DNA from 4 places in the Ruegeria sp. CDSC085 genome. Region 2 is predicted to be linked to each of the others. Evidence: riboswitches for the same ligand, from Rfam matches in the RefSeq annotation. Region 2 holds a riboswitch; each other region holds the start of a gene.
The links. A riboswitch is a leader RNA that binds a small molecule or an ion and turns the genes downstream of it on or off. The one in region 2 is predicted to bind cobalamin.
Positions count from the first base shown of each region.

Region 1 (7,275 bases), on a different contig from region 2:
TCTGTTCGACGGCTTCGCATCCAATGCCGTCATCTCGATCATTGCGGTAATGATCGTCGGTGCTGGTCTGGACAAGACGGGGATCATGAACAAGGTTGCTGCCGTTATCCTCAAATATGGTGGCAAATCGGAAGGCAGGGTTGTTCCAATCATCTCAGGAACCGTTGGCGTCATTTCTTCGTTCATGCAGAATGTCGGCGCCGCTGCTCTGTTTCTTCCCGTTGTCAGCCGTATTTCTTCGCGGTCAGGTATACCGCTGTCACGACTGCTGATGCCGATGGGATTCTGCGCCATTTTGGGTGGCACAATGACGATGGTCGGGTCGTCTCCACTTATCCTGCTGAACGATCTGATCTTGACGGCAAATGACAGTTTGCCGGCCTCTCAGAAAATGGAGCCCTTCAGCCTGTTCTCGGTCACACCGATCGGTGCAGTTCTGATTCTGACGGGAATTGGTTACTTTTTGCTGTTGGGACGCTGGGTTTTGCCCGTGGCTGAAGGGCCTGACAATACGGGCACCGGACAAGGGACAAAGGAATACCTGCAAAGGGTCTATGGCCTCAAAGCCGACGTGTTCGAAGTCGTAGTGCCCGAGGACAGCCCCTTGGTCGGAGAGATTCTGGCCGACATCAACCACGAAAACCACCTGTACATCATTTCCACCTTCTATCGCGGCAAAACCTCGATGGTTCAGGTTTTGACAGCCGAAATTGCGGCCCCGTGTCGGCTGGCCATCGTCGGCCGCCGTTGGGAGGTCGAGACGTTCGCCAAGAAATACGGGCTTACCGTTCTTCCGGATTTGGACATTTTTGTCGAAGAGTTCGCCCCCACCAATGCAGGCGTGGCCGAGGTGGTCGTCACGCCAGACAGCAAGCTGATCGGCAAATGCCCCCGCGAGCTTTTGTTCCGCAAGACCTATGGCATGTCGCTGCTGGCCATTCACCGCGGCGAAGAGACGCTGAGCCATGTCGAGACCGAGGATCACGAATCCACTCAGATCGGGCTCGAAAAGTTTCAGGCCGGTGACATGCTCGTGGCGCATACCAGATGGGACAACCTGATGCGGATCAAGCGCGACCCGGACTTCGTCGTTGTGACAACGGACTTCCCCCAGGACGAACTGAGGCCGCAAAAAGTCGGCTGGGCCCTGGCATTTTTCGCCATTTCGCTGTCATTGATCCTGTTCACGGACGTCCGGCTTTCGCTCTGCCTTCTTACCGGAGCGGTAGGCATGATGTTGACCCGTGTGCTCAGCGTGGATGAGGCATACCGCGCGGTCGGGTGGAACACCGTATTCCTGCTCGCCTGCCTCATACCTTTGGGACAAGCTGTACAGAACACAGGCACGGCTGCGTGGATCGCCCAGCAGATCATGATAATTCTGGACGGCTGGCCGCTCTGGTCGCTGCAAACCGGAATCGCTGTTCTGGCGACTGCTTTTTCTCTGGTCATGTCAAATGTCGGGGCCACTGTCCTGCTGGTGCCTTTGGCGATATCGATTGCGATAGCGGCTGGTGGGAATCCATCGGTTTTTGCACTGACCGTCGCCATTTCCACATCGAACAGCTTCATCATCCCAACCCATCAGGTAAACGCATTGATTATGGGTCCGGCAGGATACAAGGTGATGGATTTCGTGCGTTCCGGCGGGATCATGACTGTGCTGTTTCTGGTCGTTTCGCTGCTCATGATCAACGTCATCTATTAGCGCGAGAGGATCCGGGGTGTTCGGCGGTCTTTTCCCATCATCGGGACAGGTTCTGTCGAGGCATCAGCTCAACACAGTGTACGACCCTTGTAGAGATACCGTTCGTCGCCGGGCCCATCTCAGGCTGAACCCCGGACGACATGCCGCCCATCGACGCCCACAGGTCGCTTTCTACTCCTCCGCATCATTGTTACGCGCGACTCGCTTGACAAGCAGGCCAGCGGTGCCGCATGTCCCTTTCGTTGGTGTCGGTGACAGCCGATGAAAAGGGAATGCGTCAACGGTCATGCCGCCAAACGCAGCCGCCCCCGCGACCGTGAACGGAGAGGATGCCCAATGCCACTGGCCCAAAGGCCGGGAAGGCGGGACATCCGACAGAGGCCCTCCTCTGGCATCCGCAAGCCGGGAGACCTGCCAACAACCGAAGTTGAAACCGGGCGGGGTGTTCCGGTGTCGGGTCCGTGACCAATCGTGGCCCGCATGAAACCCCGTCCCCCGCGAAGAGGATTTGGGGGGATGAGAGACATGACCGAGACCACACCAGTCGAGTTGCTGGTCTGTACCACCTGCCGTCGCGGCCTGCCTGTCGAAGATGACGCGCAACGCCCGGGCGCTTTGTTGCACAAGGCCCTGGAACAGGCTGACCTGCCCGACGGTGTCACCCTGAAAGCCGTAGAATGCTTGTCAAACTGCGATCAAGGTTGTTCGATCGTATTGCGCGGCGGGCCGGGCCGCTGGACCTTCGTCTATGAAAACCTGAGCGAAACAGATCATGTCGACGTCATTGTCGACGGTGCGACCAAGTATCTGGCCACTGAAGATGGTTTGGTGAAATGGCGCGAACGCCCCGAACATTTCCGAAAAAACTGTGCCTCGCGCATTCCCCCGATTGGAGCCTGACATGTCGAACCTCGAAAAACTCCCCGTTACAGTGATCACCGGCTTTCTGGGCTCGGGCAAGACCACGTTGGTGCGTCACCTGATGCAGAACCCGCAGGGCAAGCGCCTTGCTGTCGTGGTCAACGAGTTCGGCGATGTAGGCGTCGATGGCGACATCCTGAAATCCTGCGCCATTCCCGATTGCCCGGCGGAAAACATCATGGAACTGGCCAATGGCTGCATCTGCTGCACCGTGGCAGATGATTTCATTCCCACCATCGAGGCCCTGATGGCTCTGGAACCGCGCCCGGATCACATTCTTATCGAAACCTCGGGACTGGCGCTTCCCAAACCATTGCTGAAGGCGTTTGACTGGCCCGACATCCGCTCGAAAATCACCGTGGACGGCGTGATCGCCCTGGCCGATGCCGAGGCTGTAGCCGCCGGTCGCTTCGCGCCCAATGTCGAAGCGGTGGATGCCCAGCGCATGGCCGATGACTCGATCGATCACGAAACGCCCCTGTCCGAGGTGTTCGAGGATCAGATCTCCTGCGCCGACATCATCCTGCTGACCAAGCCCGACCTCGCCGGCCCTGAAGGCGTGGCAAAAGCACGCGAGATCATCGCCGCCGAGGCGCCGCGTCCCCTGCCCGTGGTCGAAGTGGCCGAAGGTGCGGTGGACGTTCGCGTTGTGTTGGGTTTGGAAGCCGCCGCCGAGGATGACATCGACGCCCGCCCTTCGCATCACGACGGCCACCATGATCACGAGCATGACGATTTCGAAAGCATCATCGTCGAGTTGCCCGAGCAAGCCGATCCGGCCCAACTGGTGGCCAAAATCGAACGCCTAGCCAATGAGCTGAACATCCTGCGGGTCAAAGGGTATGCCGCCGTTCAGGGAAAGCCCATGCGTCTGTTGGTACAAGCCGTGGGTGCGCGGGTACGTCACCAGTATGACCGTCCGTGGGAACCCGGCGAAGAACGCCGTTCGCGTCTGGTCGTCATCGCCGAGCATGACGATATCAAAGAGGCGGAAATCCGCGATATCCTCGTGGGTGTGCGTGAGGCTGCCGAGTAAGATCCATGCACGTCGTCTTCCGCGAAAGCCACGGACTCGAGGAAACCGAGACCCCGACCGATCTGGGCCAGAGCCCGGCAGAACTGGTAGTGCTGTCTTTCTCGGACAGCGACCTGGGTGCTTTCGCGGCGGGCTGGCATCGTGGTGGCGGACCGGATGGGCGAATGCCGACCCTGCGGCTGGCCAATCTGACAGCTTTGAAACACCCGCTGTCCGTTGACACCTATGTCGAGCAGACGCTCGAGGGCGCCAAGGGCATTCTGATCCGTCTGATCGGTGGCGTGCCCTACTGGTCCTACGGCCTGCAGCAGGTTCTGGCACTGGCGCAGGCCAAAGGCATCGCTCTGGCCGTCCTCCCAGCGGACGGGCGCGAGGATACGCGGTTGGATGACTATTCCACCTTGCCCGTCTCGACCCTGCGGCGGCTGGCGCATCTGTGCGATACCGGCGGCGAGGTCGCGGCACAGGCCGCACTGGCACAGATGGCTCTGGCGGCAGGGCTTTATGCCGGTCCGGTGATGGGCGCCAAGACCTTGCCCGAATGTGGCGCGTGGTGTCCGGATCGCGGCGTAATCCCGGTGGAAACCGCGTTCGAAGATAACGCTAAACGCATCCTCGTCACCTTCTACCGCGCTTACCTGACCTCAGCAGACACCGCCCCGATCGCCACCCTGATCCGCAGCCTGCGGGCCCGTGGATTCGAGGCGATGGGCCTGTTTGCCCCGTCGCTCAAGGCGCCTGTGGCCGCCGACTGGTTGCGGGAACAGGTTTTTGCGCTGAAACCATCGGCAATTGTCAATGCCACTGCCTTCTCGGGCAAAGGTGCGTCGGGAACATCGCCTCTGGACGCAGCAGATGTGCCTGTGTTTCAGGTCACTCTCGCCACCTCGCGCCGCAAAGCGTGGGCCGAAGCAGAACGCGGGCTGTCCCCCGCCGATCTGGCCATGCATGTGGTACTGCCCGAGGTGGATGGGCGGATCTCGGCGGGAGTCGCGTCTTTCAAGGAACCCGGCAAACGCGATCCTTATCTGGAATACGCGCGCTTTGCACATCGGCCCGAACCGGACCGGATCGAAGCGATCATCGACCGTGTCTCGGGCTGGCTTGCACTGAACGACAAACCCAAGGCAGATCAGATTCCCGCGCTGGTCCTGTCCACTTATCCCGGCAAAGACTGGCAGATGGCCCATGCGGTTGGCCTTGACGCGCTGGCCTCGGCCCAAGCGATGCTGTCCGATCTTCGCGAAGAAGGCTATAACATCGCGACTGGCGAGCCGATTGCCGACACTCTTCTGGACGCACGGATTTCGTGGGCGCTCGAGGATTATCTGGATGCGCTTGCGGATTTGCCCGAGACCCTGCGCACCGATCTGCACACCGCATGGGGCGCGCCCGAAGATGATCCGGCCTGTGCCGATGGGGTCTTCCATTTCACCGCACTGCGACGCGGTAAGGCGCTGGTCGCGCTGCAACCCGAACGCGGCACGCCCGAGCTGCGTGATGACGACTATCATGACCTCTCGCGCACCCCGCGCCACAGCTATGTCGCCTTCTATTTGTGGCTGCGCAAAGGGTTGGGCGTGAACGCGCTGATCCACATCGGGGCACATGGAACGCTGGAATGGTTGCCCGGAAAATCGGTCGCTTTGTCTGCTCATTGCTGGCCCGAGGCGCTGATCCGCGATCTGCCGGTGATTTATCCCTTTATCGTCAACGATCCCGGTGAAGCCGCGCAAGCCAAGCGCCGGATTGGAGCGGTCACGCTGGGCCACATCCCGCCCCCGATGAAGGAAAGCGGCACGCCGGATCGGATGGTGCGGCTTGAATCGCTGCTGGATGAGTTTTCGAACGCCGACGGGCTTGACCCCAAACGCCGTGACCGCTTGCAGGAAGACATCCGTGATGAAGCGCAGGCCATTGGCTTGGAAAGCGATCTCGGCCTTGATCAGGCAACCTGCACCGCCGAAGCGATCACACGTATCGACCGCTTTGTCTGTGACATCAAGGAAAGCCAGTTTGGCGACGGGCTGCACATCTTCGGGCGCGTGCCCGAGGTGACGGGCAATTTCGATCCGGCCCCGTCGGCCCACGCTGAACGCGACGCGCTGATCAAAGCGCTCGGGGGCAAACGGATCGATGCCGGGCCTTCGGGTTCACCCTATCGTGGTCGGTCAGATGTTCTGCCCACCGGGCGGAACCTTTACACCACTGACCCGCGGTCGGTTCCGACCCGTGCGGCCTATGCGCAGGGTGTGAAACTGGCCGAGGAACTGGTGCGACGCCATCTTCAGGTAGAAGGCGATTACCCAAAGGGGCTGATCGTCGATCTGTGGGGGTCAGCCACCATGCGCACGGCGGGCGAGGAATTTGCCATGGCCTTGCACCTGCTGGGCGTCAAACCCGTATGGGACAAAGGGTCCGAGCGGGTTTCCGGCATCGAGGTTCTGCCGATCACTGACCTGAGCCGCCCGCGCCTGGACGTGACCTTGCGGGTGTCGGGCCTGTTTCGGGATGTTTTCCCGACGCTGTCCGCTTTGTTTGGCCAAGCGGTTCGCGCATTGGCCGCGCGTGATGAGGCGGCGGACTGGAACCCCTATGCCGGGCAGGAGCCGGTGGCGCGGGTCTATGGACCTGCGCCCGGAAGCTATGGCGTCAACATGACCGAACTCTCCGAGGTGTATACCGACGAGGCCCGTGCACAGGCAGGTGAAGCGTGGCTTGAGGCCAGCTCTTTTGCATTGGAAGGCGAACACATATCGCAGGACAAGGACGGTATCACCCAACGCGTTGCAAATGCGGACAGCTTTGTCCACTTGCAGGACCTGACCGAAACCGATCTTCTTCTGGCCAACGATTATGCCACACACGAGGCGGGTTTTGCCGCCGCCAAGAAGATCGCCGGCGGAACCGCGCAGCTGTACCATCTGGACAACACAAATCCGGAAAATCCTCGTGCCCGCACCTTGCCTGAAGAAATCAGCCGTGTCGTCCATGCCCGCGCCGCCAATCCCGGCTGGATCGCCGGGATGCAACGCCATGGTTTCCGCGGAGCCGCTGAAATCGCAGCGACGCTGGATCATATGGCCTCATTCGCGCATTTGTCCGGCACGGTCGCACCACATCTATTTGACCTCTACCACGATGCCACGCTGGGCAACGCAGAGGTGGACGCGTTCCTGCAAGAGGCCAATCCCAAAGCTCGTCAGGCCATGCAGGACCGGTTCCGCGCGCTGCTGGAGGCCGGGCTTTGGAACACGCGCCGGAATTCCATCCGGGCCGATTTGGAGGAATTGAGATGAGTGCACCAATTGTTCAGGGCTGGTGCCCCGGCGCCCATCGTCCGATGATGTCCGGTGACGGTCTGGTCGTCAGGGTCAGGCCCCGGCTGGCGCGTCTGGACGCCGATCAGGCTCTGGGACTGTGCGATCTGGCGGACCGCTTTGGCAACGGCTCGATCGATTTGACCAATCGCGCCAATCTGCAAATGCGGGGCGTCGACGAGGAAGACCACCAGTCTCTGCTCAAAGAGCTTGCCGCGCTGAACCTGCTGGATGCGGAACCCGGCATCGAAATACGCCGCAATATTCTGGTTACACCGCTCTATCAGGCG
Region 1 is NZ_JBXWNR010000018.1:61,554-68,828, reverse strand. Features, by position in the region: gene AC2FJB_RS19245 (SLC13 family permease) at 1-1,708, shown strand, start outside; cobalamin riboswitch at 1,935-2,141, shown strand; gene AC2FJB_RS19240 (DUF1636 family protein) at 2,234-2,608, shown strand; gene cobW (cobalamin biosynthesis protein CobW) at 2,610-3,665, shown strand; gene cobN (cobaltochelatase subunit CobN) at 3,671-6,964, shown strand; gene AC2FJB_RS19225 (ferredoxin-like domain-containing protein) at 6,961-7,275, shown strand, end outside.
Region 1: it holds a riboswitch for cobalamin, as region 2 does, so the genes downstream of both, AC2FJB_RS19240 (DUF1636 family protein) here and AC2FJB_RS10400 (DUF1636 family protein) in region 2, are expected to answer to the same signal.

Region 2 (7,275 bases):
GGTCACCTTGATGCCAGAGGGAGGCGTTTTCCTTGTGGGCGGCGTTGCCGAGAAAAACCGCTGGCTTTTCAGTGACAACTTCAAGGATGCGTTCAACGGCGGCGGCCGCTTCAGCGATTTGCGCCGTTCCCTGAACCTCTACGTGTCTGAACAGGCAGAGTTCGGGATCATCGGCGCAAACAACTTCTGCAAGAACGCGCTGAGACAGTAACCAGACTAACCGAAATTTCTATTCCAAGAAGGACCAAGACATGATCCTGTGCTGTGGTGAAGCGCTGATAGATATGATCTCAGAACCGACCGTGTCGGGTGCACTGGGTTTTGTGCCACATACCGGTGGTGCAGTTCTGAACACAGCTGTTGCGATGGGGCGTCTGGGCGTGCCGGTTGGAATGCTGACAGGTTTGTCATCGGATATGTTCGGACGGCAACTGATCGATGCCCTGAAAGCCAGTCATGTGGACACGACGCATGTGATTATCTCGGACCGCCCGACCACGCTTGCCTTTGTACAGCTTTCTGATGGGCACGCGTCTTACAGCTTTGTTGATGAAAACACGGCGGGCCGGATGTTGCTGCCCGAAGACTTGCCCGATCAACTTCCAGCGGTTTCCGCTCTGTATCTCGGTGGTATCAGCCTTGCCTGTGAACCTTGCGCAGATGCTTATGCCGCCCTCCTGGACCGCCACGGTTCCGACCGGGCTGTGATGCTTGATCCGAATATCCGCCCGGGTTTCATCAAGGATCACACCCGATTTAGAACGCGTTTGAACCGCATGATCTCACGAGCAGATATCGTCAAGGTTTCGGACGAGGACTTGGACTGGATCATTCCGGGTAACGAACCCGAAGCCGCGAAGGCGTCTATGCTGTTGCAGGCGGGTCCAACCGCTGTCATCGTCACGCGTGGCAGCGACGGGGCGCACGGTTACCTGGCAGATGGTTCAGAAGTCTCAGTTCCTGTGAAGCCCGTTGAAGTGGTCGACACAATCGGCGCAGGTGACACGTTCAACGCTGGCGTCCTGACCGGTCTCAGCCGTGCAGGGCATCTGACCAAATCAGGTCTGCGCGGATTGACTGCGGAAAACTTGCGAACGGCCATGGAACTGGGCGCGGATGTGGCCGCAGTGACCGTATCCCGAGCCGGGGCGGAACCGCCTTGGGCGCATGAGCTTTGATCTTTAGAATGGCACAATGAAACGATCTGAAATCAACCGTATCAAATCCCAGGCACACGCGTTTATTCAGTCCTTCGGTGCCGTGTTGCCACCCTTTGCGAATTGGACGCCAGAGCAAATGCGCAGCCCTCTGGCGGAAACGATTCGCAACCGCGGGCTGGGATGGGACATCACCGATTACGCACAAGGCCGTTTCGACGAACTTGGACTTTTTCTGTTCGCTCTGCGCAATGGTGAGGCGAAGGATCTGAAATCCGGGCGCGGGATGCTCTATGCGGAAAAACTGTTGATCTCGAAAGACAATCAGCTTTCTCCGATGCACCGGCATATCGTCAAAGCAGAAGACATCATCAACCGGGGCGGCGGCGACCTCGTTCTGGAAATCTATGCGTCGGATCCAAACGGTGGCGTTGACCGCGACAACCCGGTGACGGTCCCTAGCGATGCCTGCCCTGTAACCTTGCAACCCGGAGAGCACTTGCGGCTGAAGCCGGGGCAAAGTGTAACTCTGATGCCCGGCATCTGGCACGCTTTCTGGGCGGAGCGCGGCGATTGCCTTATTGGCGAGGTTTCGACCGTGAATGACGACCGTACGGACAATGTCTTTGAAGAGCCAATCCCGCGGTTTTCAAAGGTCGAAGAAGATGCAGAACCGGATTTCCTGCTTGTATCGGACTATTGACACCGTTCGGTCCGGGCTGGCGTGAACAGGATAGTCGGTTCAACTATCGCATATCCTTCCACCACCCCTCATCGTCTGCCGCTTGACAAGTCTTGCGTAGCCGGACTAGCTGATCGGGATGGTTCCGTAAGGGATGAAAATGGGAATACGGTGCGGCGCAGGGATGCGCCAAGTCCGTGACTGCCCCCGCAACTGTAAGCGGTGAGCGACGCCACTGTACCACTGATCCGAAAGGGTTGGGAAGGTGGGCCGAGCCTTGACCCGCAAGTCAGGAGACCTGCCATCGCATGGTAAACCAACCCGGGGCGGGGCGTCCCCGAAGGAGGCTTGATGGCGCGTTTGCGTAATATATGGGTATTTGCCCTCTGTCTGCATCTGGCAAACGACGGAGATGGCAATGGCCTGCTATTCTGATCACTACGTTCTGATCTGTTCAACATGTCAGGGGACGATGCCTGCCGAGGCCGCGCAAGACGCACTGGACGCTCAGTTGCCTGACGGTTTTGAAACCCGAATGGTGGCCTGCATGGCAGGTTGTGAACGGGCCATGACCGTTGGATTTCAGGCCGCAGGCAAAGCGCAGTACCTGTTCGGCGACATTAAGACATCACACGACCTGGCTGCCCTAGTCGAATTCGCGACGCAGTTCGGCGACAGCGACGATGGCTGGACAAGCGCGTCGGACCGTCCTCCTGCCCTCTTTGCAAAGACCCTGTCGCGAATACCCGCTTTGCCATCCCGAGGGACGTCATGAGTTTTCTGGTTGCCGAGGATCTGGAGTACTACGCTCTCAATGGTGATATCCTGTTGCAGGACGTGTCCTTTCGTCTGGAAGAAGGATCAATTCTGGCAATTGCCGGACCGAACGGTGCCGGTAAGACCACTCTGCTGAAACTGCTATGCGGGATCGAACGGATTGCGTTGGGTGATGTTTGGATTCAAGGCAAAAGCCTTCGCACTCTGTCCGCCCGCCAACGCGCCCGATCCATTGCTGTGGTCGGACAGCAGGAAACGCCCGATGGACGGATGCGGCTGCAAGACTATGTTGCGCTGGGACAAATCCCGATTCAGGGTGAACGATCGACGGCTCGACATAAAGCTGATCTTGAACGGGTGCTGACGACGACCGAACTGTCGCATTTCGCAAACAAACCGATGAGCCAACTGTCGGGCGGTGAACGTCAGCGCGCACATATTGCTCGCGCACTGGCCCAGAATCCGTCTTTGTTGTTTCTGGACGAACCAACCAACCATCTGGACCCGGATGCCAAGGGGCACATGCTGTCCTTGGTCGCTGACCTGGGGGTAACGGTCGTCATGATCGTCCATGATCTGGTCATGATCCCGGAATTCGCCAGCCATGTGGCGTTGATGAAAGCCACGCGCCTGACCGGGTTCGGGCCTGTTAGCGAAGTTCTGACCACAGACCGGGTACGTGACACATTTGGTGTGGATTATCTGTGCTTTCAGCACGAAGGCCGCATGATCCCGGCGCTGGACATCCGAAAACGAAAACTGTCATCATAACAGGAGCTAAAAATGATGCACAAACTCTGGCCAGTGGTTGTTTTCACTGGCTTGGCATGTGGCGCAGCAGCGGAGGCCGTCACGGTGGACAACTGCGGCGAACCGCTTGTTTTTGAAACGGCGCCCGAGCGTCTGGTCGTGCACGACATGAACATGACGGATATGGCCTTTGCACTCGGCCTTCAGGACAAGATCGTAGGGCTTACCGGAATTACCGGCTGGTACAAAACAAGCCCCGATTTTGATGCTCAGCGTGGCGATATCCCAGAACTTGCCCCCAAATACCCGACCATTGAAAACCTTGTGGCCGTCGAGCCCGATCTGTTCTTTGCCGGTTGGTACTATGGCATGAAACCCGGTGGCGATGTCACGCCCGACACCCTGGAACCCTTTGGTATCAAGACCATGGTCCTGACCGAAAGCTGCGTGCATCTGGACAAGAATCGCCCCGAGGCCAGCATGAACCTTTTGTTTGGTGACGTTCTGCGTCTGGGCATGGTCATGCAGGTCGAGGACGAGGCCGAAGCGCTGGTTGCCAACTGGAAGGACCAACTGTCCGCCATTGAAGCAAAAACAGCCGATCTGGCAAAGCCCCGCGTGTTCCTGCTGGACGGACCGGCCGATGCTCCGTTTACTGCCGGCAAGTTCGCCATTCCCGATGCAATGATCGCAGCCGCCGGTGGCGAAAACGTGACACATGATCTGGATACCAGCTGGGGCCGCACGTCGTGGGAAGCCGTGGCAGCGGCTAACCCGGAATTTCTGGTGCTGCTCGACTATCAGTCCGGCAACGGCGCAGAGGACACCTTTCAGTTCCTGAAGGATCATCCGGTGATGTCACAAACGGACGCGGTAAAGAACGAACGCTGGATTGGCCTGCGTTACGAAGAACTGACGCCCGGCCCGGCAAACATCGAGGCGATCGAGAAAATGGCGAAGGCCATGCACCCGGAGACCAACTGATATGGTCCAATTGGGCCGTTTGATTTTGTTGGGGGCGGTTGTTCTGACCGCCCTTTTGCTGTTGTCCATCGTCTACGGGACCACTCCTATCCCCATGCGCGAAGTTTTTTCAGCCATCGGTCTTGGAACCGGTCTGGTGGACGGAGACATGTCGCCTTTGCACCGGATCGTCTTCGACCTTCGCCTGCCCCGAGCCCTGTTTGCTGCCGTGATTGGCGCGGGGCTGGGCGTCGTTGGTGTTGTTTTGCAAACAACGACGCGAAACGATCTGGCAGATCCGTTTCTGTTCGGTCTGTCCTCTGGTGCAGCTGCTGGCGCCGTTCTGGTGATCACGGTCACAGGTGATGTATTGGGCATCTGGACGTTGCCGTTGGCGGCGTTTTGCGGCGGTCTGATCGCATCAGGCATTGTTCTGGCGCTGGTTCAGGGCTTACGCACGAGCGCGCCTGAAAAACTTATCCTGGCTGGTTTGGCGGTATCCTTTCTGTTTTCCGCGATCACCAATTACCTGATTTTCTCTGGCGACAATCGCGCTGCGCATTCGGTGATATTCTGGATGCTTGGCGGTTTGGGACTAGCAAGATGGGAAACGTTCCCGCTTGTCTTAATCGGATTGGGCCTGATCCTGAGCTATTCACTTTATCGCAGCCGGTGGCTTGACGCACTGCTGACCGGAGATTTTACAGCCTCTTCACTGGGTATTCCCGTTCAGGGCCTGCGGTTCAGTATGTTCTTCGTTGCCGCGTTGGCGACGGCCAGTTTCGTTTCCGTTGCCGGCGTCATCGGCTTCGTCGGGTTGATGGTACCGCATATTGCACGCGGCATCGCCGGAACTCTGCACCGAAACCTGCTGGTCGCCTCAGCCATCGTGGGCGCAATTCTACTGACTCTCTCTGATATCTTGTCACGCCTTCTTCTGGCTCCGCAGGAGTTGCCCGTCGGAATCGTCACAACGTCAATAGGATCACTATTTGTCTTCTTGTATTTATTCAAATCTGATCGCGGGAACTAGTTTCCAGAGGTTGCGCGACACTTTCATTTTTCAACATTGATGAGGTCAAGCAGTTCGGCATGCAATTCGGGGGTTGCGGCGGAAACGACCGCGCCATCTGAATCGAGGGTCAAAGCGTGCCCCTGCCAATCGGTCATCACTCCGCCAGCGGCTGTGACAAGGGGTGAGACCGCCAGATAGTCATAAGGTTGCAAATCGTAATCCACGACAGCATCGACATGCCCCGAAGCAAGCAAGGCATGGGGGTAACAATCATAGGCAAATCGGCGCGTCTGCCCTGCGGTCATCAGCCGGGTGAACAGGTCAGGATGGTCGCGATAGATCTTGTCCCCTTCATTCACATACAAAACCGATTGATCCAGGCGTGTTGTTTGCGCGACCTGTACCGGTCGCCCGTTCAGGCGGGCGCCGTCACCAATTACACCCAAGTAGGTCTCACCTAAGGCCGGCATTCCGACCAGTCCGAACTGAGGTTGTCCATCCAATAGATGAGCCAAAAGGAATCCGAACAAGGGATGGCCGGACAGAAACGATCGGGTTCCGTCAATGGGGTCAATGACCCACATATGGCGCCCGTCGCCAGCCTCCTGACCGTGTTCTTCGCCAAAGATGCCATGCTCTGGGAAATGCTGATTCAGATAGGCCCGTACTTCTGCTTCAACTGCCTTGTCGGCCTGCGTCACCGGGCTTTCATCCTGCTTGAATTCAACACCTAAAGAACCCCGAAAAAAACGCATAGCGGACTCCGATGCAATATCAGCAATCTTCATCGCGTGTTCAGTCAAAGCATCTGGGGTTACCATTTCCGGTCCTTTCGGCTGAAGTCATCCGATTTCCGACGGATGAAGGGTTGATTGCCCTGAAAGCTGAATGAGAAGTCATGCAGTTCAGTCTTCAGATTGGCGTGAAGTGTGACAATACTGTAACTTTATCAACTGCTTATAGGTCGAAAACAGCCAGATTCAACGATCTTCCGGACATTCGGGGCGGATTTGCCATGTTAGCATGCTTTCCCTATGCGTTCCGATCGCTGTGTGTTTGTCAGTTGATCAGCTCTTGCACCCTCGGGTCAGATTTTCACCCGGCTCATCTGCGGGTCGTACAGCGGTTGCAGTGTCACTTCGCATGGAACCCTTTGAGTTGCGACATCCAATTCATATGTCCCTGATGTGACGTATTCCGCGTCGACGCCCTTTGCGTTTCGGATGTAACCGTAGCCGATCGACTTTCCGACGGTGTAGCCATAGCCGCCCGAGGTCAGCCACCCGACTCTTTCGCCATTCCGATAGATCGTTTCACGCCCCAGAAGAACAACGTCGGGTTCAACCGTGAAACATGCCAGCATCTTCTTTACGCCGCCGGTATTTTGCGCCTCAGAGGCGGCACGCCCTTTGAAATCAATATTCTTCCGGAGTTTCACGGCCCAGCCCAAGCCACTTTCGAACGGCGTATGATCCGGCCCGATATCCGAACCCCAGGCGCGATAGCCTTTTTCAAGGCGCAGCGATTCAATGGCCCTGTAGCCCGCATTTATCAATCCATGCGGCCGCCCAGCCTCCATCAGCGCTTCATAGACGGTCTGTGCATACTCCACGGGCAGGTGCAGTTCCCACCCTAATTCACCAACATAGGTCACACGCAGCGCCTTGACCGGACACCCGGCGATGCCGATGGTGCAGATCGCGCCAAACTTGAACCCGTTATTCGAGACGTCATCGCGCGTCACCGCCGCAAGAATCTCACGCGCTTTTGGTCCCATCAATGACAGAACTGCATTCGATGAGGTGATATCGAACAGCTGGCAATTCATACCCTCGGGAATGCTGCGGTCGATCCAGTCGAAGTCATGAGTGGCGAAGCCAGTACCGGTGACGATGTAGAACTCATCATGAGCCACACGCCCAACGGTCAGG
Region 2 is NZ_JBXWNR010000005.1:221,228-228,502, forward strand. Features, by position in the region: gene AC2FJB_RS10385 (glucokinase) at 1-211, shown strand, start outside; gene AC2FJB_RS10390 (carbohydrate kinase family protein) at 252-1,178, shown strand; gene AC2FJB_RS10395 (D-lyxose/D-mannose family sugar isomerase) at 1,195-1,860, shown strand; cobalamin riboswitch at 1,965-2,159, shown strand; gene AC2FJB_RS10400 (DUF1636 family protein) at 2,258-2,614, shown strand; gene AC2FJB_RS10405 (ABC transporter ATP-binding protein) at 2,611-3,387, shown strand; gene AC2FJB_RS10410 (ABC transporter substrate-binding protein) at 3,400-4,350, shown strand; gene AC2FJB_RS10415 (FecCD family ABC transporter permease) at 4,352-5,362, shown strand; gene AC2FJB_RS10420 (inositol monophosphatase family protein) at 5,386-6,165, opposite strand; gene AC2FJB_RS10425 (GcvT family protein) at 6,432-7,275, opposite strand, start outside.

Region 3 (7,275 bases), on a different contig from region 2:
AGTGACCTTTGCTGTTTATGGCTTCACCAGTTTTCCCTCAGTCCAGCGTATCCGCAAGCCAGTTCTGAAGCAGAAAATGAGCGATAGCCCCCTTGCGAGCTGGCAACAACCGGGGATGTTCGCCGGCAAACGCCTGCATCATTTCGGATTTGCTGACCCACATTGCCTCTTCGATCTCGACCGGATCGATCACGATGTCGCGCGACAGGGCCTCGCCTGCGCATCCGAACATCAGGGATGCCGGAAACGGCCAGGGCTGGCTGGACAGGTAAGACACCGCACCTACAGGTACGCCTGCCTCTTCCATCACTTCGCGGCGCACCGCTGCTTCCAGCGTTTCGCCGGGTTCGACAAATCCCGCCAGCAAGGAAAACATCCCCTCGGGCCACCCCGGAGATCGTCCCATAAGCACACTGTCCCCATGCGTAATCAGCATGATCACAACCGGATCCGTGCGCGGGAAATGCTGCCCACCGCAAGACGGACAACTGCGCTGCCACGCACCTTGTGACACATCACTGGCTGCGCCGCAGCGGGCACAGAAGCGATGTGTTTCGTGCCAACCGATAACCGCCTTGGCCGATGCGGCCAGTTCGGCATCACGGGGCGACAATCGTGTCATGATCCGGCGAAGCTCGGCAAAGACATGCCCTTCCGGCAAATCCGGGTGCTGCTGTTCGGAACTGTCCACGAACTCTCCCAAGCCGGTCAGGTCCAGCCCCTCTGCCGCCCAAGCCGAGATATCCGCCGCAAACAAGGGTGCGCCCTCTGCGCTCAGGCCAAGAAAAAACGGTGCTTCGATTACTCCGCCAGGGCCATCTCTGACCAGCGGGTGGGTCATCTCCGTCAGGGCAAGCTGATCCAGCGCTTCACCCACTACCAGAAGTTTGCCTCGCCACAGCAATATGCATCGCGCGGCAGGGCTGCGCGCCATCTCGGACAGCTTCTCCGAATCCCCACGAAGATGCGCTGCCCGATTCAGACCCGAGCCGCCAAAAGTCACCTGCTCTGCGTTTTTCATTGGATTTCCTTCTGGTCTTGCGCCAAGGGCTGCCATGTCTCAGGCCATGTTGCAATGGCAATTCAAAGCGCAAAACGCAGAGACGCGCCGCCGAAAAGCCGCATGGCGGCCTCGGAAAAATCATCTAAATTGCGTTTCGATGATTTTAGCCCATTACCACATTCAAAAGCAGAACAACAAAAGTGAAGCAAAACCCATCGACGCAGGTTCAACCCACGGAAAACCGTGGGCGTATTCGTATTCTTGCCACCTCCGACCTGCATATGCATCTGACCGGTTTTGACTATTACACGGACACACCAGACCCAACACTTGGGTTGACTCGCACCGCCAGCCTGATCCGCAAGGCCCGACACGAGGCCACAGACGCACTGGTGCTGATGTTCGACAACGGGGACTCGCTCCAGGGAACACCGATGGGCGAATGGGCCGTTCGGAACGACACTCGCCATCCGATGATGCAGGCACTCAAGGCACTGGACTATGATGCGATTGGTCTTGGCAACCATGATTTCGGGTTCGGGCTGCCATCATTGGACAAGACCCTTGCACAAGCCCCGTGCCCGGTTCTGTGCGGCAATCTTCATCGGTCCGGAGAAATACAATCATGGCAGCGTTTTGCGATCCTTGACCGCATCATACCGGCAGGAAACAAGGGCGTACCCATTCGCGTTGGCGTGTTTTCGGTTCTTCCACCGCAAACAACACGTTGGGAAGAACATAATCTGAACGAAACCGTAGTGGCGGACGACATTGTTGTCGCGGCACGGTCCCTGACGAATTTCTTGCGCGAAAAAGGGTGCGATCTGATCGTGGCGCTCGCCCATTCCGGGCTTGGAAACCCGGACACAGCGGCCGACACCGAGAATGCCGTTATCCCCCTGGCCGCGATTGAGGGCATCGACGCTGTTGTCGCCGGGCACACTCACCTGACCCTTCCCGCACGCACCAGCGCCCAAACCCCGAATGTGGATTACGCGAAAGGGCTGGTGCATGGTACGCCGGTTGTCATGCCCGGCTCGGCAGGCGCATATCTTGGAGTAATTGATTTAGCCGTTACCCTACAGGCCCAGTCGGGGCTGCGTGTTGTTGACAGCCACGCTGAATTGCGCCCGGTTTCCGTGGGCGGCACCGCTATTGGCGAAGACTTGGAAATCGCGCAACTAGTTGAACCCGCACATCAGCAGACCCGTCAGGACATGGCCGCGCTCGTTGCGCGCGTCTCGGACACATTGCACAGCTATTTCAGTTTCTGTGCACCGGATCGTGGACTGACGCTTGTTGCCGCCGCACAAGCAACCGCGTTGCGCCCCTTTTTACACGGCACCGCGCTTGCAGAGCTGCCACTGTTGTCAGCCGTGTCGCCAGCCAAATGCGGCGGGCGCTCTGGCCCTCGGTATTACACGGACGTTCCGGCCGGTGAAATCTGTCTGCGGCACGTTGCGGATCTGCATGTCTTCCCCAATGAGTTGCGCGCGATCCAGATCACAGGCACGCAGTTGCTGGAATGGTTGGAGATGTCAGCCAGTGCATTCAACCAACAATTCCCCGATGCCGAGGCAGAACTGTTCGACCGGGATCGGGCGGGGTACAATTTCGATATCATCTTTGGCTTGTCCTATCAGATCGACCCGTCGCAACCGCCGCGATACGATGTCGGGGGGCAAAGGATTCATCCCGGTCACAGGCGGGTGCATCATCTGACTTGCGCGGGCCAAGCCGTGCGGCCGGATCAGGTGTTTGTCATTGCTCTCGATAATTACCGCGCAAGCGGTGGTGGACATTTTCCGTATCTATCATCGGCCCTGGCCATCAATCTGCCCCCGCTGGATATCCGGGACATTTTGCGAGACTACATGACGCACCGCCTGCCACCCGACCCGTTGGCCCGGCAGCCTTATCCGTTCTCTCTGATGCCGAAATCAGGGATGACGACCATTCTTCGGACAGGGCCCGGTGCTTTGAAGTATGTCGGCGAATTGAAGAGGTTCGCCCCCAAAATTCTGGAACCTGACGAAAACGGTTTTGCACGCATTCGCCTGACGCTCTGACGGGTTGTCATTTGCCGAAGCCTTCCCTATATCCAGAGTCGAGAGGTTGGCGCGGGCGAGCGCCTCGCCAACCTGGTCAGGTCCGGAAGGAAGCAGCCACAACGAGCCCCGCTTGGGTCGATGTCCAACCTCTCACTTTTCGAACCTTAGCCGCAGGAGGGCTTTATGATTGTAGAAAAGACCCTTCGGGCAGCACGGTTCTGACCTCACGGTATCAACTGACTGCCTGAACACATGACCCGGGGATGAGCGATCGCCATCCGTCGGGAGTACTGTTTCTGACGACAGGCAGACCAATGTTTATTACACTTTCGGACCTGGGATGGTCCTCTCACTTTGCTGCGCAACACGCGGCTTATCCTTCCTGCACACCTTTTCGCATCACTTCCGTTCATCGGGACCGCCTGATCGGGCTGAACCCGTATGGTGAAGTCCCGTTGCTGACCCTCGATCAGTCAACCGGCAGCTATGCCGTTGGCGATTGGGTTCTCACCGACGACGACAAACGCGTGCGCCACTTGCTCGACCGGCGCAGCCTGCTGCACCGACGCGCCGCCGGTACAGGTGCCGCGACGCAACTGATCGCAGCCAATGTCGATGTGCTGTTCATCGTCAGCTCGTGCAATGCCGATTTCAACCTGCCCCGGCTGGAACGATATCTGGCGCTTGCGCATCAGGCCGGGTGTTACCCGGTCGTTGTTCTGACAAAGGCCGACAAATCAGAGGACCCTGATAGTTTCTCGGGGCAGGTGCAATCACTGGACCCGTTCTTGACGGTTCTGGCGATCAACGCGCTGGACCCTGCAGAAGTTGAAAAGGTTCTGTCCTGGTGCTCCAAAAGCCAAACCGGAGCGCTGGTTGGCTCGTCGGGCGTTGGCAAGACGACACTTGCCAATTCCATGACCGGTCAGGATCTCACCACCTCGGGCATTCGCGAGGATGACGCGCGGGGCCGGCACACAACGACCGCACGCGCACTGCACCGGATGCGCAACGGCGGCTGGTTGATCGATACACCCGGAATGCGCGCGTTGCGCCTGCTGGACGCTCAGGACGGGATCGACGAAGTTTTCTCGGACCTTGCCGAGTTGAGCCGGGACTGCCGTTTTGCGGATTGCCAGCACAACTCCGAGCCCGGATGTGCCGTGCAAAAGGCGATCAGTCACGGCACGCTTGATCCGGTGAGACTGGACCGGTGGCGCAAGCTTCGGCGCGAAGATCGGCGCAACTCTGAAACAGTCGCACAGTCCCGCGCGCGGGACAAAGCGTTCGGTAAGATGGTCCGTGGCGTCATGAAGGAAAAGAAACTTCGCAACCGGTGATCGTTGGACGGTGCCCGGCCCGTCCTGCGCCGCGTCTGGTCAAGCGATCAGTCGCGGCCAAACCGCTGCGTTGCGCCGGGCAAATGCTCCGATATGACCAACCTCAGGCAACCCGAAATCGGCGGGGCTCAGCAGGTGACGGTTGGCATCGGGGCCGTAAAGATCCGCAAGCCGCCAAACCGCTTCCGGCGGCACCATCTGGTCGTCCTCGAATGCAAACAAATCCACGGGCACTCCAGTTTCCTCCCAGTGCGCCGCAGGTAAGTCACGCCCGATTTCAGGTACATAGCTTAACGGCGCTGTACACCATTTGCGCCACTGCCAATAGACCGATGCCGGCAGGTCCGAGCCAAACCCGATCGCCTTTCCGGGAAGGTAGCCAAGTGCTCGGGCCAAAAGCGGGGCATGGCCGTACCAGAACAACCCTGCCAAACCCCGATAGGGCCACGGATGGTCGCTTAGGGTCACAAGCCCCGAACACACACAGATCATCCGGTCAATCAGATCGATATCCGGTTGTACTGGCCCCAACATCGCGCCGACGGAATGGCCGATGGTCCAGTGTTTCGCATTCGGGAATCGCCGACGCATTTCCGCCCGTGCCGCGGGCATGTCGATCAAGGCCCAATCCGCCATGGTCGCACGCGAATCTTTCAGGCGGCCCGTTAAAGAATACCCATAATCCCTATAGTCATAGGTCAGGCAGGCCATGCCCTTCTCAGCGGCAAGCCATCGTGCGAAATGGCGGTAATAATCACGCGGCACACCCGTTGCACTGTTCAGCACGACGACGATTTCGGGCGAAGTTACCGGGCTATACAATCGGGCGGACAGCGTTTTCTGCCCGGACGGAAACCGAAACTCCTCGGTCAATACCGTTTGCTCTGTATCCAACATGATCTCTGGCTTTTCGCTTGGTAAATCCGGCTTCCGAACCTCAACACCCTCGACACTATGCATGAACCAACATCGTATCCAGCATGACCAAGCGTCCGGTCAAAAGATCGGCTTGACTCGGTGCGTGCTCAAACGCTAGCGGTTGTGTGATGGTTTCCGGCCTCCACAAAGGGTCGGGATGAAAAGGGAACACGGTGCGGTAATGTCTGGTCATACAGGCAACAACCAAATCCGCGACTGCCCCCGCAACTGTAAGCGGTAAGCGATGCCAAAACACCACTGGCCCAATGGCCGGGAAGGTCGGCAAAGCAATGACCCGCAAGTCAGGAGACCTGCCATCGGAAACGAAACCGAAACTCGGGCGGGGTGTCCGGGCAGGTCCTGACGGCATCACGCTGTCCCACCTGTCCCAAATATCCTGTCCGCCACGCGCGGAGGGCGCAGGATGATCTGGAAGACAAAAACGCGTGAATACAGTGCAACAGTATGTCAGCGGACGGGCAAAACCTGCCCCGCTTTGGCGCGGCTGGCGCGCTCGATATCCGAAGCCGTGACGCAGGCGACCTTGGCCACAAGTGACGATTTGGAGGTTGAGGGCAGCAGTGAGCTGTCGCATTGCGCCGAAGGATGCCATGCAATTTTCCGCGCGCGATCAGAGAGCATTCGTATCTTTTGCGGGACGCAGCCCGAAGCCGCAATTGAGCCCCTGAACGGCTATGCCGACTTGATCTTCGGAAACACGTTCAGTGCGATGCCATCCGGCGTCGTAAAAAACCCACCCTGCGCGATGATCCAGGTTTCCACGATCCGGCCTCGAAAACCCGTTTGCGGGCCCGCGCAGATGTCAATCTGATTCCAGACTGACCCGTGCCTGGGCACGCCGAGAGGCCCAGGCCAGTTGCGCATCCGTTTCGACAGCGCAAGGACGTACCGCCCGCAATCGTTCCAGCGCTGTGTCCGCGCGTTCGCCGCATTCGACCATCAGCCGCAGAACAACCATACCTGACCTGCCACAGCCCCCACGGCAGTGCACCAAAACGCGACCTCCACCTGACAGCGCGTGCCGGGCTGCGGCGCTGACAGACGGCCACGCGTCCTGAATCGCCTGTGTCGGCGCTCCGAAATCTTCGATCGGAAGGTGAACCCATCGGCTGGCGCGGCTTTGAATGTCGCTGCCGAAATCCTTCGCGCCATCCTGAAGCATCTCGACATCCGTTGTCATCGATACAACAAGCCCCGGCTGCCAGGCTGCGATCGTATCCAGATCGCTGAAATAATCCCCGCCACGTCCGGGCATCGAGGTCAGTGCAAGCGTTCCGCCTCCGACTTGCAGGGCGTAGATCACCAGCTGCGACATGAAACGTGTCCTCCCCAAAGAACTCTTTACAACAATGAGTCATTAAATTTGCTAACGCAGTTTAGTGCGAAAGCGACTCGTTTCTAAATCAAAAATCATGACACCACGCTGTGGACGCGGGCAGCGGTGGCCACTACGCTGTGCCCAAGCACCGAATCCCAACGAGAAGACATGACAGACAGCTCCAGCCCCGCCTATCAGGTTCTCGCCCGCAAATACCGCCCGGAAACCTTTGCCGATCTGGTGGGTCAGGATGCCATGGTGCGCACCCTGAAAAACGCGTTCGCGGCCGATCGGATCGCGCAGGCCTTCATCATGACCGGCATTCGCGGCACCGGCAAAACCACGACCGCGAGGATCATCGCCAAGGGCATGAATTGCATCGGTCCGGACGGAACCGGTGGCCCCACAACCGAGCCCTGCGGTCAGTGCGAACACTGTGTCGCCATCATGGAAGGTCGCCATGTCGACGTGATGGAGATGGACGCCGCCAGCCGCACAGGCGTCAACGATATCCGCGAGATCATCGACAGCGTGCGCTATCGCGCCGCCAGCGCACGTTACAAGATTTATATCATCGACGAGGTTCACATGCTCTCGACCAGTGCTTTCAACGCGCTGCTCAAG
Region 3 is NZ_JBXWNR010000020.1:9,827-17,101, reverse strand. Features, by position in the region: gene nudC (NAD(+) diphosphatase) at 38-1,021, opposite strand; gene AC2FJB_RS19690 (bifunctional 2',3'-cyclic-nucleotide 2'-phosphodiesterase/3'-nucleotidase) at 1,204-3,072, shown strand; RNA gene ffs (signal recognition particle sRNA small type) at 3,112-3,210, shown strand; gene rsgA (ribosome small subunit-dependent GTPase A) at 3,369-4,394, shown strand; gene AC2FJB_RS19675 (alpha/beta hydrolase family protein) at 4,434-5,354, opposite strand; cobalamin riboswitch at 5,425-5,645, shown strand; gene AC2FJB_RS19670 (hypothetical protein) at 5,737-6,144, shown strand; gene AC2FJB_RS19665 (protein-tyrosine phosphatase family protein) at 6,136-6,648, opposite strand; gene AC2FJB_RS19660 (DNA polymerase III subunit gamma/tau) at 6,820-7,275, shown strand, end outside.
Region 3: it holds a riboswitch for cobalamin, as region 2 does, so the genes downstream of both, AC2FJB_RS19670 (hypothetical protein) here and AC2FJB_RS10400 (DUF1636 family protein) in region 2, are expected to answer to the same signal.

Region 4 (7,275 bases), on a different contig from region 2:
GTCAGCCGAGTCAATGGGTTCCAGCGGCGTATCCAGAGCGATTACCAGAACCCCTGCATCCCGCGCCTGCTTCACAGCCGGAACGATGGATGATGTGTCCGAGGCCGTCAGCAGAATGCCTTTGGCGCCGTCCAGAATGCAGGTCTCAATGGCTTGCACCTGCGTTTCATGGTCACCGTCGACCTTGCCCGCAAAGGCTTTCAGCGTCATTCCCAGCTCTTCCGCCTTCGCTGTCGCGCCCTCCTTCATTTTGACAAAGAACGGGTTGGTGTCCGTTTTGGTGATCAGGCAAACAGTTTCACCTTCCGCCATTGCACTGCCAGCCATGGCAGCAGCTGCCAGCGCTGTCGCGCCCGCAAGTCTTGCAAGTTTCATCGATAATCCTCCCAGTTTTTCTAATGCCCATGAGGGCACGAGAGCGATCAGGCAAAAATAACCTGATCCCATGAGAAACCATCACAAGAATCAAATATTGAGTCAATAAATAACTCACTCTTATTTATTATTGACAGGGCGGGTCGGCTTTCTCATTCTCAAGCAAGAAAGGGGTGGTCGTGCCTGAATATTCATCTCAGACAAACTCGATTGGCTCGCACGGGTCAGAGGTGCGCGGAACGAACCAAAGCGGCATGCGGGCCCGAAACGAACGCCTTGTGTTATCTCTTGTCCGGCGCCATCAGGCCCTTGCGAAGTCCGAAATCGCGCGCATGACGGGACTGTCGGCACAAACGGTTTCCGTCATTATGCGTCTATTGGAAAAGGATGGGTTGCTTCTGCGCGGTGAACCGGTTCGCGGGAAAGTCGGGCAGCCTTCTGTTCCCATGCGCCTCAATCCGGATGGTGCGTTCTTCTTTGGGCTTAAAGTCGGGCGCCGCAGTACCGAACTGGTTTTGACTGACTTTGTCGGAAACGTGCGGCAACGAGAGAGGCGAACCTATGACTATCCAACGCCGAATGCCACTTTGGATTTTTCCAGAGAGAGTCTTGGGAAAGTGATGTCGTCCATGTCACCTGAGTCCAAAAGCAGGATCGCGGGGCTCGGAATAGCTATGCCCTTTTACCTGTGGGACTGGGCGAAGGCTTTGCAGGTTCCTCAGGAAAAAATGGACCCGTGGCGCGCGTCGGACTTAAAAGCGGACCTGGCTCTCAGCTGCAATATGCCAGTTTTCCTTCAAAATGACGCGACAGCGGCCTGTGGTGCGGAATTGGTTTTTGGCCCGGCTGACGGGCCAAGAGATTTTTTGTATTTCTACGTCGGCTTCTTCATTGGCGGCGGGGTGGTCCTCAATGGCTCGATCTTTTCTGGTCGGGGAAACGCAGGCGCGCTCGGTCCTTTGCCTGTTCCTGATGACGCTGGCGGTGTGAAGCCGCTGATTGACGTGGCCAGCCTTTATGTGCTCGAGCGTGCAATCACGACAGCAGGGGCAACCTCGCATTCTTTATGGGAATCGACCGAGCATTGGGATGTGCCAAAAGCTCAACTGGAGAACTGGTTGAATAAGACCGCGAGCGGGATTGCCTATGCGATTGTATCATCATGCAGTCTAATCGACTTTGAGTGCGTAAAGATTGACGGCTGGATGCCGCCGGACATCAAGGCGCATTTGGTTGAATTGGTCGAAAACAAACTGTCCGAGGTTAACCTGACCGGTCTTGAGCGCCCTTTGGTGGTGGCGGGGGCCGTGGGCCCGGATGCGCGCTCGCTGGGCGCAGCAAGCTTGCCGTTGTCGGAAAGGTATCTTTCAGAAGCCTAGAAGTGTATTTCCCCTTCTTCCACTGATGCTTACCGAAGCACGTCAAACCACACCAGACTTCCCAGGTTCATAACTTTTTCGACGGCCATCACAATTGATCGTTGACGGAGACTGGGATTGTCTGGCAAGCCGCTGGACATGTCCGGTTCCGGGGCGCGCTCTGGAATCAATAGGGAATGCGGTGCGGGCTCAGGCCCAATTCCGCAACTGCACCCGCAACTGTAAGCGGCGAGCAGGGCTGAAACGCCACTGGGGTTTTCCCGGGAAGGCCAGTCCGATGCTTTGACCCGCAAGTCAGGATACCTGCCGGGCATGTGCCCCCATAAGGGGTGCTCCTCATCGGCGACGGGATGTGCGTCGGACCAGGATGCCTGAAAGGGCAATTTGGCGTTGGATGTCCCGCAGTCAAAGTGAATTTCGCACCGGGATTGGCGCGACGGGACAAGGACGACTGTTCATGAAAAAGCTGCTCAGTGCAGCCGCTGCCGCGATGGCACTTCCTGCCATGGCAAATGCGCATTTCCTTTTGGAATACACCACCGACACCATGATCGAGAAACCCGGCGATGTGCCGGTCAAGCTGATCTTCTGGCATCCGTTCGAGAACGGTCACGTCATGGATATGGAAAAGCCGCAGGAATTCTATGTGATCCACAACGGCAAAAAAACTGATTTACTTGGTACGCTGGAACCTGTCCGCTTCACCGGTGGAGAAAACGAGGGGGCGGCATTCAAAGGCAGTGTTCCTGTCAAACGTTCGGGCGATTACGTGCTGGTGACGGTTCCTCAACCTTATTATGAGGAAGCCGAAGACATCTATATCCAGCAGTTCACCAAAGCGTTCCTGAACCGCAACGCATTGCCGACCGACTGGATGAACCCTGTGGGTCTGCTGACCGAGATCATACCGCTTAACAAGCCGACCAACATCATCGCGGGTTCGACCTTCACGGGCCGTGTGATGGCTGATGGTCAGCCGGTTGCAGGTGCTGAGATCGAGATCGAGTACATGGCCGCCGAACCTGGCATGGAAAGCTCGGCCGCTTCGACACCGAAGGTGTCACCAATGCCGGGTGGTGCCGTGGTCGCCATATCGGACGACAACGGGTACTTTTCGTTTGGCGTTCCAAAAGCCGGTTACTGGGGTTTCGCAGCACTAGGTTCAGGTCCAGTGACCGAACATGAGGGTAAAGAACTTAGTCAGGATGCGGTCATCTGGATCCGCGCCTGGGATCTGGAGTAAACCCAAATGCACATCGTCGACGGAGCCCTTTCCAACCCGGTCGTGGTCGGCGGTGCCGTCGCCGCTGCGGGTGGGATTGCCATGGGCCTCAGGTCACTGGATCTTGACCGCATCCCCACTGCCGGAGTGTTGTCAGCCAGTTTCTTCGTGGCATCGTTGATCCACGTACCCATTGGTCCGTCATCGGTACATTTGATCCTCAATGGCATGGCTGGACTGCTGCTTGGCTGGGCCGCATTCCCGGCTTTGTTCGTCGGGCTTTTGCTGCAGGCGGTCTTTTTCGGCTTTGGCGGATTGACGGTGTTGGGGATCAACACCGTCAATATCGCTTTGCCCGCGGTGGTGGCCGGATTGTTGTTTGGTCGTCTGATCGCGCGTGGGACGCCTTTGCAGGGTGCGATCTGGGGTGGCTTGGGCGGCGCATTTGCCATTGCGGCGACGACCGGCATGGTCGCGACTTCACTGGCACTGTCGGGGGATGAGTTCCTGCCCGCTGCCAAGCTTGTTTTCTTTGCACATATACCTGTCATGGCCATCGAAGCGATCTTGACCGGGTTCGCCGTTTTGCTGGCGCGCAAAGTCAAGCCCGAGCTGTTTGTCAGAGGAGCGACCACATGAAGCATCTGGTTATCACACTGGCTTTGTGCTGTGCGCCTTTGCCTGCGCTGGCGCATAAAGTCATAGCCGGTGTTTTTGTGTCCGGTAATGCGATAGAGGGTGAGATCGGTTTTTCCAGCGGCGATATGGCAAGCGATACCGAAGTCATTGTTACTGGCCCGGATGGGGCAGAGCTGGGTCGCACGGTGACGGATGCAGACGGGTTTTTTATCTACACTCCGAACTCAGCCGTGGCGCATACATTCTTTGCTGACCTGGGCGCCGGGCACGTGGCCCAGATTACTATGCCTGCAGAGGACGTCGCGCAGATTATGGGTGTTGTCGCAGAAAAAGCGGACAGCGCAACTTCGGCGACCATGGCCCAGACTGTCGGTTCCGCGACTTCACTAGGCCAAGAGGAACGACAGATTATCGCAAAGGCCGTTCGTGACGAGTTGCGCCCGCTCAGGCGCGAGATCGCGGCCTATCGCGAACAGAATGACCTGCAAACCATCCTTGGCGGGATCGGGTACATCGTTGGTCTGTTCGGTCTGGGCTTTTACATGGCGGCGCGCCGCAAGCTGGCGGCCTGATGGCACACGTCCTGGGGCACCAAGAGAAAACACTGGCCGAAGCCGGTGACGGGCCTGAAGGTCTGATCAACCTGCTGGACCCTCGGATGCGGATCGTCATGGCAGTTGCTTTTGCAGTCGTGACCGTGGCGCTGTCAGCCCTCATTGCGCTTTGCGCGGCGTTGACCGTGTCTCTTTCGCTTTTGATGATTTCACGCTTGCCGTGGCGAAAGACGTTGAAGCGAATGGCCATGATGGATGGATTCATCCTGTTTATGCTGATCCTGCTGCCCTTTTCCATGCCCGGAGACCTGATGTTCACGCTTTGGGGGTGCCCGGCAAGCTGGCAAGGCTTCTGGAAAGCGGTCCAGATTTCTTTGACCGCCAATGCCGTGATCCTGTCCCTGCTGGTGTTGGTTGGCACGATGGAGCCGGTCACTCTGGGTCACGCCTTGCATCGTCTGCGTTGCCCTGAAAAGCTGGTTTACCTTCTGATGTTTACAATTCGGTATATCGAGGTGTTGCGGGAAGAGTATCTGCGCTTGCGCGCCGCCATGAAGGTGCGCGGTTTTCGGCCAGCGACCAACTGGCACACATATCGCAGCTTTGGTTACCTGGTGGGCATGATGCTGGTGCGTGCGATCGAAAGATCGGAACGCATTCTGGCCGCGATGAAGTGCCGGGGGTTTTCCGGGCGTATGCCGTTGATTCAGGAATTTAACCTGACCCGCAGAGACATTGTGTTTGCTGCTGGATTCAGCGGTCTCTGCCTGGGTCTGATCATTCTGGAATTCGTATGACACTGATCGCGCTAGAAGACATCTGTTTTTCCTACCCCGGCCAGCCACCCGTCCTCGACGGAGCAAGCCTGAGCCTGAATGCCGGGCAGCGCCTGTCTCTGACTGGTCCGAACGGTGCGGGAAAATCGACGCTCCTGCGCATCATACTTGGGTTGCAGCGCCCGAGTTCTGGCACCGTCACCGTTTTTGGTCAGCAACGCGTGGAGGAGGCGGATTTCCACGAAGTGCGCCGCCGGGTGGGGCTTGTATTTCAGGATGCGGACGATCAACTGTTCTGTCCGACCGTCGCCGAAGACATCGCCTTTGGGCCGCTCAATCTGGGCAAGACACGCGACGAAGCGCTTGCCATTGTCGATAAAGTGCTTGGTGATCTGGACTTGATGCACTTAAAGAACCGCATCACGCACAAATTGTCAGGCGGCGAAAAACGGCTGGTGACACTGGCGACAGTTCTGGCGATGGATCCCGAAGTTCTGTTGCTGGACGAACCGACGAATGCGCTGGATACGAAAAACGAAGCGCGCTTGCTGGAAATCTTGCGAGCGTTGCCACAGGCGATTCTGCTGGTCAGTCATTCGCCGGCGTTCCGCACGGAACTGGCACCGGATGCACTGGACCTTCGCGACGGGAAGCTGGTGCCGGCCTGACCTGTTCTCGTGGCAACCAGATACAGTGGTTTCAGAAATGCTATCACGCCGCCTGAGCCAAGCCATGAAGCCGAAAGCGAACCCTGTGCGTCGTCAGGCCTGGATTATGTCCGCTTTCGGCTCATCAGCCCATATCTGACAGCCCATGCCCGAAAAGATCCGCGTCTGCGCCTGTCCTGTTTCACAGGTTGTTTGGATTGCGCACCGCCTTTGCGATTGAATTCGAACACGTCGATTACCCGCTCGGCGCAGCCACAGGCTTCGCCCATGCCGACTTTGGCGAAATAGAACTTCTCGAAACGCTCCGGGTTTTGCATGGCTGACCTCCTGATTGCATTAAACCCCTTGAAGGGAGTCTTGCCAAATCACTTTCATGCGTTTCAAGCAGCCGCGCTATGGTGCGGCAAATTCGTTTCCTGTCCAGACATTGTCCAGTTGATTGAAGACCGGTGAGGTAATGAGCATTTCAGCGGAATAAAGCAGTTGCAGCTCGTCCGCAAACCGCGTGACGCCCGGCACAAGCCCGGTGATATTGCGCCATTCTGCCCAGGTTCCGGGATTCGACAGGCTGGTCGGATTGCCGGGATCAGCTGTCTGGTGCCACCCGGCGGCGTTCAGTAGTGGCGTGAGCGCAAAGCGCGCATCATTGCTGTCGACCTCGGAACAGGCTGCGGCATCGCATTCCCAACTCGTCCAGTCTGCCGCCGCGATGGTTCCGGCGATCGGAGCGGTGGCGTCGATGACCCGAACCAAAACCTCGAAACCGCCACCAGCAGTCGGGCGGCTTAGCGACAGGGGATCGGTTGCCACGGCGTGTAAAGCCGCAGTTGGTGCCAGGCTGAATGTTCGGCCGATCAGAGCCAACTGCGCAGAGCCGTCTGTTGCGGGCGCAGACCCCGCAGCAGGCAGAATCCTGACGGGTGTCAAAATCGGAACCGCGCCACCACGGATCGTGATTTCCTGCACAGCATTGTCAAAGGCCGGAACAAAGTCGCTGCGGATCGTATAGGTCAACGGGAAGCTGGGTTGTTGTGGCCCCGCAGGTCGGGCGCCGTCACGTGTGACAAAGGACAACGGTGGAACGGCACCGGGCTGTGGCAGCGAAATCTGCGGCCCTGCTATGCCCAGAGCGGCCGCGATCATGCGCGAGCGCTGTTCGGCCTCTCCATATTCGCTCAGCAGATTTAAGTAGCCGCCGATCTCGGTGATATTGCGCGGCGCTGGGATGCGGGATGGGGCAACGTCTCCTGCGATGGCCAGCCTGTGGGCTATCACCTCTCGGGCGCGCTGTATTGCCGGAGAGTTGGTGGTTTCGAGAATATTGATGATGGCCTCGGCAAGGCTTTCATCAATACCGGGTTCGGGGGTTGCATTTGTGCTGGTGTCACTCATCGTCGTCCTCCGCAGGGGCGCTCAGGCCATTGAGGAAATCCAGAACGGACTGGCTGCCGGCCTTGGTTGCGCTGCCGTCATCCGCATCTGTATTCGCTTTGGTAAAGGCCCCAAAGAGCTTGGCCAGAAGCAACGTGTTGGAGGGATTCGCCAGAGCGGCAGCACCGCCGGGGAAATCCTTGAACAGGTTTTGCGTAAAGGCCGCTTGGTTGCCGTCCGGTTGCCCGCCGATCAGCGCAGAAACACCCGAGGCGTTCTTGGCGATATCTT
Region 4 is NZ_JBXWNR010000026.1:9,820-17,094, reverse strand. Features, by position in the region: gene AC2FJB_RS21300 (sugar ABC transporter substrate-binding protein) at 1-375, opposite strand, end outside; gene AC2FJB_RS21295 (ROK family transcriptional regulator) at 630-1,754, shown strand; cobalamin riboswitch at 1,881-2,079, shown strand; gene AC2FJB_RS21290 (DUF4198 domain-containing protein) at 2,212-2,997, shown strand; gene cbiM (cobalt transporter CbiM) at 3,004-3,615, shown strand; gene AC2FJB_RS21280 (NikL family nickel/cobalt ECF transporter subunit) at 3,612-4,187, shown strand; gene cbiQ (cobalt ECF transporter T component CbiQ) at 4,187-4,966, shown strand; gene AC2FJB_RS21270 (energy-coupling factor ABC transporter ATP-binding protein) at 4,963-5,613, shown strand; gene AC2FJB_RS21265 (hypothetical protein) at 5,718-5,930, opposite strand; gene AC2FJB_RS21260 (hypothetical protein) at 6,007-7,005, opposite strand; gene AC2FJB_RS21255 (hypothetical protein) at 6,998-7,275, opposite strand, start outside.
Region 4: it holds a riboswitch for cobalamin, as region 2 does, so the genes downstream of both, AC2FJB_RS21290 (DUF4198 domain-containing protein) here and AC2FJB_RS10400 (DUF1636 family protein) in region 2, are expected to answer to the same signal.